DNA from 2 places in the Streptomyces sp. SUK 48 genome. Region 1 is predicted to be linked to the other one. Evidence: riboswitches for the same ligand, from Rfam matches in the RefSeq annotation. Region 1 holds a riboswitch; the other holds the start of a gene.
What was found. A riboswitch is a leader RNA that binds a small molecule or an ion and turns the genes downstream of it on or off. The one in region 1 is predicted to bind cobalamin.
Positions count from the first base shown of each region.

Region 2: linked by a shared signal. The riboswitch ahead of GHR20_RS34605 (HoxN/HupN/NixA family nickel/cobalt transporter) and the one ahead of GHR20_RS04635 (CoA-acylating methylmalonate-semialdehyde dehydrogenase) in region 1 are both predicted to bind cobalamin.

Region 1 is NZ_CP045740.1:1,092,607-1,096,919, reverse strand. It holds gene GHR20_RS04645 (ABC transporter ATP-binding protein) at 1-279, shown strand, start outside; gene GHR20_RS04640 (ECF transporter S component) at 339-1,121, shown strand; cobalamin riboswitch at 1,191-1,372, shown strand; gene GHR20_RS04635 (CoA-acylating methylmalonate-semialdehyde dehydrogenase) at 1,601-3,124, shown strand; gene GHR20_RS04630 (acyl-CoA dehydrogenase family protein) at 3,132-4,280, shown strand; gene GHR20_RS04625 (enoyl-CoA hydratase/isomerase family protein) at 4,277-4,313, shown strand, end outside.
Region 2 is NZ_CP045740.1:7,784,378-7,788,690, reverse strand. It holds gene GHR20_RS34615 (heavy metal translocating P-type ATPase) at 1-521, opposite strand, end outside; gene GHR20_RS34610 (hypothetical protein) at 518-748, opposite strand; gene GHR20_RS34605 (HoxN/HupN/NixA family nickel/cobalt transporter) at 938-2,029, opposite strand; cobalamin riboswitch at 2,057-2,260, opposite strand; gene GHR20_RS34600 (ferritin-like protein) at 2,514-3,656, shown strand; gene GHR20_RS34595 (ALF repeat-containing protein) at 3,668-4,222, opposite strand.

The DNA of each region.
Region 1 (4,313 bases):
CGGGCCAAGGCGGCGCTGACCGGCATCGTGGACGCCCTGGCGGCCGAGGGCCGCGCGGTCGTCATCTCCACCCATGACGTCGAGTTCGCCGCCCGCGCCGCCGACCGGGTCGTCGTCATGGCCGAGGGGGACGTCGTGGCCGACGGCCCCACCGCCGAAGTCATCGTCTCCTCGCCGACCTTCGCCCCGCAGACGGCGAAGATCCTCGCCCCTCTCACCTTCCTGACGGTGCATCAGGTCGAGCGGGAACTCGCGGACCCGGAAGGGGCGCGGTCGTGAGAGGACGCGCGGGGGCCGGAGCGCCCGCCATCCGGCTGACCGGACGGGCCGGGGTGGTCATGGCACTCGCCGCCCTCCTCGGACTCGTCGCGTTCTTCTGGCCGTTCGTGGTCGCGCCCGGGACGTTCGGCTCCTCCTACGCGCCCCCGCTGATCTTCGCCGTGCTGCTGGTGCTCGTGCTGTGCGTGGTGCTCTCGGAGATCGCCGAGGGCGGCATCGACTCCAAGGCACTCGCCATGCTCGGCGTGCTCTCCGCCGTCGACGCGGCCCTGCGCCCCCTCGGGGCCGGTACGGCGGGCATCGAGACGGTCTTCTTCGTCCTGGTGCTCGCCGGGCGGGTGTACGGACCTGGCTTCGGCTTCGTCCTCGGCTGCACCTCGCTGTTCGCCTCCGCGCTGATCACCGGGGGAGTGGGGCCCTGGATGCCGTACCAGATGTTCGGCTGCGCGTTCGTCGGCATGCTCGCCGGATTCCTGCCCCGGGCGAGCGGCCGGCGCGAGGTGCTCATGCTCGCCGGCTACGGCTCGCTGTCCGGCTACCTCTTCGGCTTCCTGCTCAACCTCTCCTTCTGGCCGTTCTCCCTGGACCCGAACAGTTCGATCGCCTATCTGCCGGGCCTGCCCTTCACCGAGCAGTGGCACCGCTACGTCGCCTTCGACCTCGCCACCTCGCTGGGCTGGGACACCGGCCGGGCCGTCACCAACTTCGTGTGCGTGCTGCTGGCCGGTCCGGCGGTGCTGGCCACCTTCCGGCGCGCCGCCCGCCGCGCCCGCTTCCGGGCTCCGGTCCGCTTCGCCGGACCCCGTGAGCGGCCCGCGGAGAGCGCGGACGGCGTGGCCTGAAGAGGCGTACCGAATCCCGTGCGGACGCACCGGATGCACGGGGACACTGGATTTACTAGGACGTCCAACTATATATTCGGGGGAGAAGGCCCGCGGTGCAGGGAAGCCGGTGTGAATCCGGCACGGTCCCGCCACTGTGACCGGGGAGTACGCCGTCGCCCCATACGCCACTGACGAGCAGGATGTCGGGAAGGCGGACGGCGCGCGCTGATCCGGGAGTCAGGATACCGGCCGCGGGATGTTCCGTGTTGTCCACGAGGATGGAGCCGACACGCATGGCACCCCTGCGCACCCATGATCCCGGCGCGAGCCGACGCGGGCCCCTCCCGCGCGGCAATCCCGCCGTACCGGTCTGAGGCCCGGCCCGCCACCGCGTCTTTCGCGCCGCCCCGGCACGCCCGCACGCGCCCCCGCGCACCCGGCCGTGTGCCGCTGCCGCGCACCATCCCGGATCACCCCCCTGACGAGAGCAGGCAGCCATGATCCGTCCCCAGACACCCTCCGCCGTACGCGAGTTGACCCACTTCGTCGACGGCAAGCGCGTCCCGGGCACCTCCGGGGCGCACGGCGAGGTGTACGACCCCAACACCGGTGAGGTCCAGGCCCTGGTGCCGCTCGCCGGCCGGGCCGAGACCGAGGCCGCGATCGCCTCCGCCGCCGAGGCGCAGCGCGCCTGGGCCGAGTTCAACCCGCAGCGCCGCGCCCGCGTCCTGCTGCGCTTCCTCCAGCTCGCCGAGCAGGAGAAGGACGCGCTGGCCCGGCTGCTGTCGGCCGAGCACGGCAAGACCGTCGCCGACGCCCACGGCGACCTCCAGCGCGGCCTGGACGTCGTGGAGTTCGCCGTCGGCATCCCGCATCTGCTCAAGGGCGAGTTCAGCGACAACGCGGGCACCGGCATCGATGTGCACTCCCTGCGCGCGCCCCTCGGCGTCATCGCGGGCATCACACCGTTCAACTTCCCCGCCATGATCCCGCTCTGGCAGGCCGCACCCGCGCTGGCCTGCGGCAACGCCTTCGTCCTCAAGCCCTCCGAGCGCAACCCGTCGGTGCCGCTGCGGCTCGCCGAACTCTTCCTGGAGGCGGGCCTGCCGCCGGGCGTGCTGAACGTCGTCAACGGCGCCCGGGACGCTGTCGACACCCTCCTGGAGGACCCGCGCGTCGCCGCCCTCGGCTTCGTCGGCTCCACCCCGATCGCCGCGCACGTCTACGCCACCGCCGCCGCCCACGGCAAGCGCGCCCAGTGCTTCGGTGGCGCCAAGAACCATCTGATCGTGATGCCGGACGCCGATCTGGACCAGGCGGTGGACGCGCTGATCGGCGCCGGGTACGGCTCGGCCGGCGAGCGCTGCATGGCCATCTCGGTCGCCGTGCCGGTCGGCGAGGCCACCGCGGACGCCCTCGTCGCCCGGCTCACCGAACGCATCGCCGCGCTGCGCATCGGCCGCAGCGACGACCCCGCGGCCGACTTCGGCCCGCTGGTCGCCCCCGAGGCCCTGCGCCGGGTCCGCGACTACGTCGGCCTCGGTGTCCAGGAGGGCGCCGAACTCGTCGTGGACGGAAGGGACTTCGTCCTCCCCGGCCACGAGAAGGGATTCTTCGCCGGCGCCTCCCTCTTCGACCGGGTCACCCCGGACATGCGGATCTACCAGGAGGAGATCTTCGGCCCGGTCCTCTCGGTGGTCCGCGCCGCCGGCTACGAAGAGGCCCTGCGCCTGCCCAGCGAGCACCGCTACGGCAACGGCGTCGCGATCTTCACCCGCGACGGGGACACCGCCCGCGACTTCACCCGGCGGGTGAACACCGGCATGGTCGGCGTGAACGTGCCCATCCCGGTGCCCGTCGCCCACCACACCTTCGGCGGCTGGAAGCGCTCCGGCTTCGGCGACCTCGGCCAGCACGGACCGGACGCGATCCGCTTCTGCACCCGCACCAAGACCGTCACCTCCCGCTGGCCCGCCGGCCGCCGCGAGGGCGCCTCCTTCACGATCCCCACGATGGGCTGAGCGCCGTATGACCACCACCCTGCTCACCGAGGACCAGCGGGCCCTCGTCGAGGCCACCCTCGACTTCGCCCAGGACCACCTCGCCCCGCACGCCCTGGACTGGGACCGGGACAAGCACTTCCCCGTCGACGTCCTGCGCAAGGCCGCCGGGCTCGGCCTCGGCGGCGTCTACGTCCGCGAGCAGCACGGCGGCTCCGCCCTCACCCGGGCCGACGGCGTGCTCGTCTTCGAGACCCTGGCCTCCGGCTGCCCCGCCATCGCCGGCTATCTGTCCATCCACAACATGGTCGCCTGGATGATCGACTGCTACGGCGACGACGCCCAGCGCGAGCGCCTGCTGCCCCGGCTGTGCGCGATGGACGACCTGTCGAGCTACTGCCTGACCGAACCCGGCGCCGGCTCCGACGCGGCCGCCCTCACCACCCGTGCCGTACCCGACGGCGACCACTACGTGCTCACCGGCGTCAAGCAGTTCATCTCGGGCGCGGGCGCCGCCCAGGTGTACGTGGTGATGGCCCGCACCGGCGAACCCGGCGCCCGCGGCATCTCCGCGTTCCTGGTCGACAAGGACGACCCCGGGATCTCCTTCGGCCCGGACGAACGCAAGATGGGCTGGCACGCCCAGCCCACCCGCCAGGTCGTCCTGGACGGCGTCCGGATTCCCGCCGACCGGCTCCTCGGCCGCCCGGGCGACGGCTTCCGGATCGCGATGAACGGCCTGAACGGCGGCCGCCTCGGCATCGCCGCCTGCTCCCTCGGCGGCGCCCGCAGCGCCCTGGACCGGAGCCTCGCCCACCTCGCGGACCGGGAGGCGTTCGGCGCCCGCCTCCTCGACGCCCAGGCCCTGCGCTTCCGCCTCGCCGACATGGCGACCGAGCTGACCGCCGCCCGCGCCCTGGTCCAGCAGGCGGCCCGCGCCCTGGACGCCGGGGACCCGCAGGCGCCGTACCTGTGCGCCATGGCGAAGCGGTTCGCCACCGACACCGGGTACTCGGTCGCCGACCGCGCCCTGCAACTGCACGGCGGATACGGCTACCTCGCCGAGTACGGCATTGAGAAGATCGTCCGCGACCTTCGCGTCCACCAGATCCTGGAAGGAACCAACGAGATCATGCGCGTCATCGTGGCCCGCGGCCTGACGGAGGCCCTCGGATGAGCAACGACGCCGAGGAACCCGTCCTCCTGCGCA
Region 2 (4,313 bases), 6.7 Mb from region 1:
GCGAACGACGCCACGATCCCCAGCGAGACCAGGGTGTCCATCGTGGCCGTGGAGTGGCGCAGCCCCCGCAGCGCGCGGAGGTGGAAGGGCCAGGCGCTCCACACGGCCACCGGAGCGGCCAGCACGAAGCACAGCCACTGCCAGTTCCCGAATTGCAGGGCCGGCACCATGGAGAGCACCAGCACCGGTACGGCCAGCAGCGCGGTCACCGTGATGCGCTCCCGCTCGCGCCGGGACCCGGCCTCCTCCTCGTCCTCGGCCCTCGCAGCCACCTCGGCGACCTCGGTCACCGGCAACGCGGCCTGGTACCCGGCCTGTTCGACCGCGGTGACGAGGCTCTCGGGCGCGACATCGGCCGGGTGGCTGACCCGGGCGAGCCCCGTGGCCAGGTTGACCGTGGCCGTGACGCCGTCCAGCCTGCCGAGCTTCTTCTCCACCCGGCGGACACAGGCCGCGCAGGTCATCCCGCCCACGGTGAGGTCGGTGACGACGAGTTCCGCCGCCGGTTCGAGAGCGGTCACTCGCCGCCCCCATGACTCATCCCGGGCATGTCGCCCGTACCGCCGCCGCTCCCGCCGCTCCCGGTGCCGTGCATGCCGGGTGCCACCGGCCCCGCCGCCGAGCCGACGGCGTAGGACACCGAGAACAGCAGCACCAGCAGGAGCAGGAATCCGCAGAGCGCGGGAGGCGGCAGCAGCCTGCCGGGGGTCGTACGGGTGGAGCCGGGTGACAACGGGATATCGGCCATGCCCGACCTTCCTGGTCGCATCGGACCGTCGTGCGAGAGCTGGCGGTGGAAGCCGTACCGTCGCAGTAGTCGGACCGGTGGAGCGTCGAGTTCCGGGGCATGATCGTGACGTACGCCATAGCCGTCGGCGCCCCCGGTGCCCACCGGCGCTGACGACGGCTCACGGAGGTCCCGGGAGCGGCCGGAGGGTCAGCCGCCCTCGCCGAGCCGGCCCGCCCACCGCTGCTCCACCCTGGCCAGCCGCCAGTACGCCAGGGCCGCCGCCCACACGACCACGAACAGGCCGACGATGACGTACCCCACGTTGTCCAGGTCCAGATCGGCGATCCAGCCGGTCACCGCGTCGCTCAGGTCGAGCTTCTCGTGCAGCACGCCGACCAGTTCGATGGTGCCGATCAGGAAGGCGACCGCGATGGACAGGCCGGTGATGGTCAGGTTGTAGAACACCTTGCGCACCGGGTTGGAGAACGCCCACTGGTAGGCGAAGTTCATGAAGGTGCCGTCGAGGGTGTCGAACAGGCTCATCCCGGCGGCGAACAGCAGCGGCAGGCACAGGATCGCGTACCACGGGAGCCCGGCCGCGGCGCCGCTGCCCGCCATCACCATCAGGGTGACCTCGGTCGCGGTGTCGAAGCCGAGCCCGAACAGGAAGCCCAGCGGGAACATCTGCCCGGGCCGGGTGATCGACCTGGTGAAGCGGCCCAGGAACCGGTTCATGAACCCCCGCGAGTCCAGGTGCTGTTCCAGCGCGGTCTCGTCGTACGTGCCCGCTCGCATCGCGCGGAAGACCCGCAGAATGCCCGCGAGCGCCACGAGGTTGAGCGCCGCGATGAGGTAGAGGAACGTCCCGGAGACCGTGGTGCCGACGACGCCGAGGGTCTGGTGGGTGCGGGAGTCGTCGTCGAGCAGGGTGCCGGCGAGCTGTGCGCCGCCCGCGACCAGGGCCGCCATGGCGACCACCACGCTGGAGTGGCCGAGCGCGAACCAGAAGCCGACCGACACCGGACGCTTGCCGTCGGCCATCAGCTTGCGGGTGGTGTTGTCGATCGCGGCGATGTGATCGGCGTCGAACGCGTGCCGCATGCCCAGGGTGTACGCGGTCACCCCGAGGCCGATCCCGAACGCCTTGGAGCCGATCTCGTAGTGGCCGGGCACGACCAGCAGGAACAGGATGCCGAACGCCACGACGTGCAGGGCGGCGATCACCACCAGCAGCCCGGCGGTACGGACGGTGTCCTCGCGCCGCCAGTGAAATCGGGTCGGCTCTGCGGGCAGGGTCATGCGGTCACGCTCCAGCACCTCGTGGATCAGCTCGTGAAGTGCCGTGGCCGGTCTCCTGGCTTACGGGTGCGCGCGTGTACGTCCCGGCCTTCCCGTCCGCCGGGCGGCGAACAGTGACCGTGCAGAACTGGGACGGGCACTCCCCGATCACAGTGGCGAGGGCCGCTCCGGTCTGAGCCCCGCTGAGGGCTGTCACCGGTCTTCCCGAACACCACGGCCCGCCCACCGTAGAGCCGTCCCCCCGCTTGCGCGCAACCACGGCTCCGCTCGGGTATCCAAGATCACATCCGGTCTCCCGGTACGGGCGACCCGTCGATCCCCAGGTAGTCGTCGCGAGCCGCGGCCTGGTTCCCGGTTCTGGACCGACGGCGTGAGAAGCCGCGTCGGCCGTCGCGGACACCCCTCAGGGACCGGGCGAGGCTGCTAGCTTCGCGCACCTGGTTCGAGGGCGATGCCGGGAGCACCGGCGGGTACGGAGGCGGCGGTGACGAAGGCGACCGGAATTCCCGAGGAGCCGGCCGGATCTCCTGTGCGGCGTCGCAGTCTCCTGGCGTCCGCCGCGCTGGCCGCGGGCACGCAGGTCTCGGCGGCCGCGTGCGCTCCCGGTCGCCCGCCCGCGAAGCCCGCACGGCACATTCCGGCACGGCGCGGGAGGGTGGCCCGCCTGATCACCGTCCCCGAGAAGCACCGCGGTGTCGACTGGCTCAGATCGGCCCTCCAGGTGGCCGTGGAGATCGAGTTCTCCACCATCCCGCCCTATCTGTGCGGCTGGTGGTCCATCAAGAACCGCACGTGCGACGCCGCCCGGCTGATCCGGCGCATCGTCTCCGACGAGATGTACCACCTCGGGATCGTCTGCAATCTGCTGGTCGCGCTGGGGGGCCGCCCCCGGATCAAGGGAGCGGCGCCGGTCTACCCGGGCCCGCTGCCGGGCGGCGTGCATCCGGGGGTGGACGTATACCTGTCAGGCTTGACCAGGGCGCTCGTACGGGACGTGATGATGGCCATCGAGGCGCCCGCGGCACCACTGACCGGCAGCGCGCGCGACCCTCTCAGCATCGGCCACTTCTACGACGAACTGCTCACGGCGTTCCGGTCGGTGGCCCCGGATCTGTCCGCCGACCGGCAGCTGTGCGAACGCGTCGGCGAGGACGTCCTCAGGCCCGTCAGAACGCTCGACGACGTCGAGCGCTCGATCGAGGTCATCAAGGACCAGGGGGAGGGCACCTCGGTCTCCCCCGCCGACGACCTGGGAGACGGACACCTGGCGCACTACTACGCGTTCGCCGAGATCTACCACGGACGTCGGCTGCGGGAGGCCGACGGCACATGGCAGTTCACCGGGGCTCCGGTCCCCTTCCCCGACACGCGGCCCATGTCCGTCGTCCCGGCGGGCGGCTGGCCCCGGCCGCCCGCCGGGGCCCGCAGGCTCCTGGACGACTTCGACGACACGTACACCACGGTTCTCGACGCGCTCGAAACGGCGTGGCGGGAGGGCGACCACCACAGCCTGAGGACCGCCGTGCGTCGTATGCGCAGGCTGGAGACCCCCGCCGTGGAACTGATGGAGATGCCTGTCACCGGCCCCGGGGCGACCTACGGCCCTCAGTTCCGTCCGCGCGGCTGACCAGGGGCCGGTCAGACCTGGTACTGGCCGACGGTGATGAAGTAACGCAGCTCCTCCGGCGTGCCGTCCATGGCCTTCTCGGCCGCGGCGCGCAGGGCCTTGCTGATGCCGGGGCGGGCCAGGATCCGGGCGGTGGCGACGCGGTCGTCCTCCGCCCGGGCGAGCCGCAAGCCGCTCTTCAGGAACGCGGCCCGGTCGGCCGGGCTGCCGTCGAGAGCCTTGTTCGCCTCCCGCTTGACGGCCTTGCCGGAGGCCGGGTCGGCCAGCAGCCGAACGATGGCAAAGGCGTTGTCCTCGTCCTGGGCCTTGGCGTAGCCGGTGGCGAGGAACGCGGCCCGGTCGGCCGGCGTGCCGTCGAGAGCCTTATTGGCCTCCCGCCTGACGGCCTTGCCGGCGGCCGGGTCGGCCAGGATCCGGGCGATGGCGACGGCGTTGTCCTCGTCGGAGCCGGCCACCGCGGACGTGTGCGGGACGGCCGGGGCGGCGGCGAAGGACGGGCCGGCCAGCAGCAGTACCGGAGTCAGTGCGGTGGCGGCCAGGACGAGCGTCGCGCGGGTCTTGTTCATGGGTCCCCCTCGTCGGAACCGGTCTGGTGACCGATCCCGTTGGTCAACAGAAGGAAATGATCTTATGTCAGATGATCATTCGGATCGATGG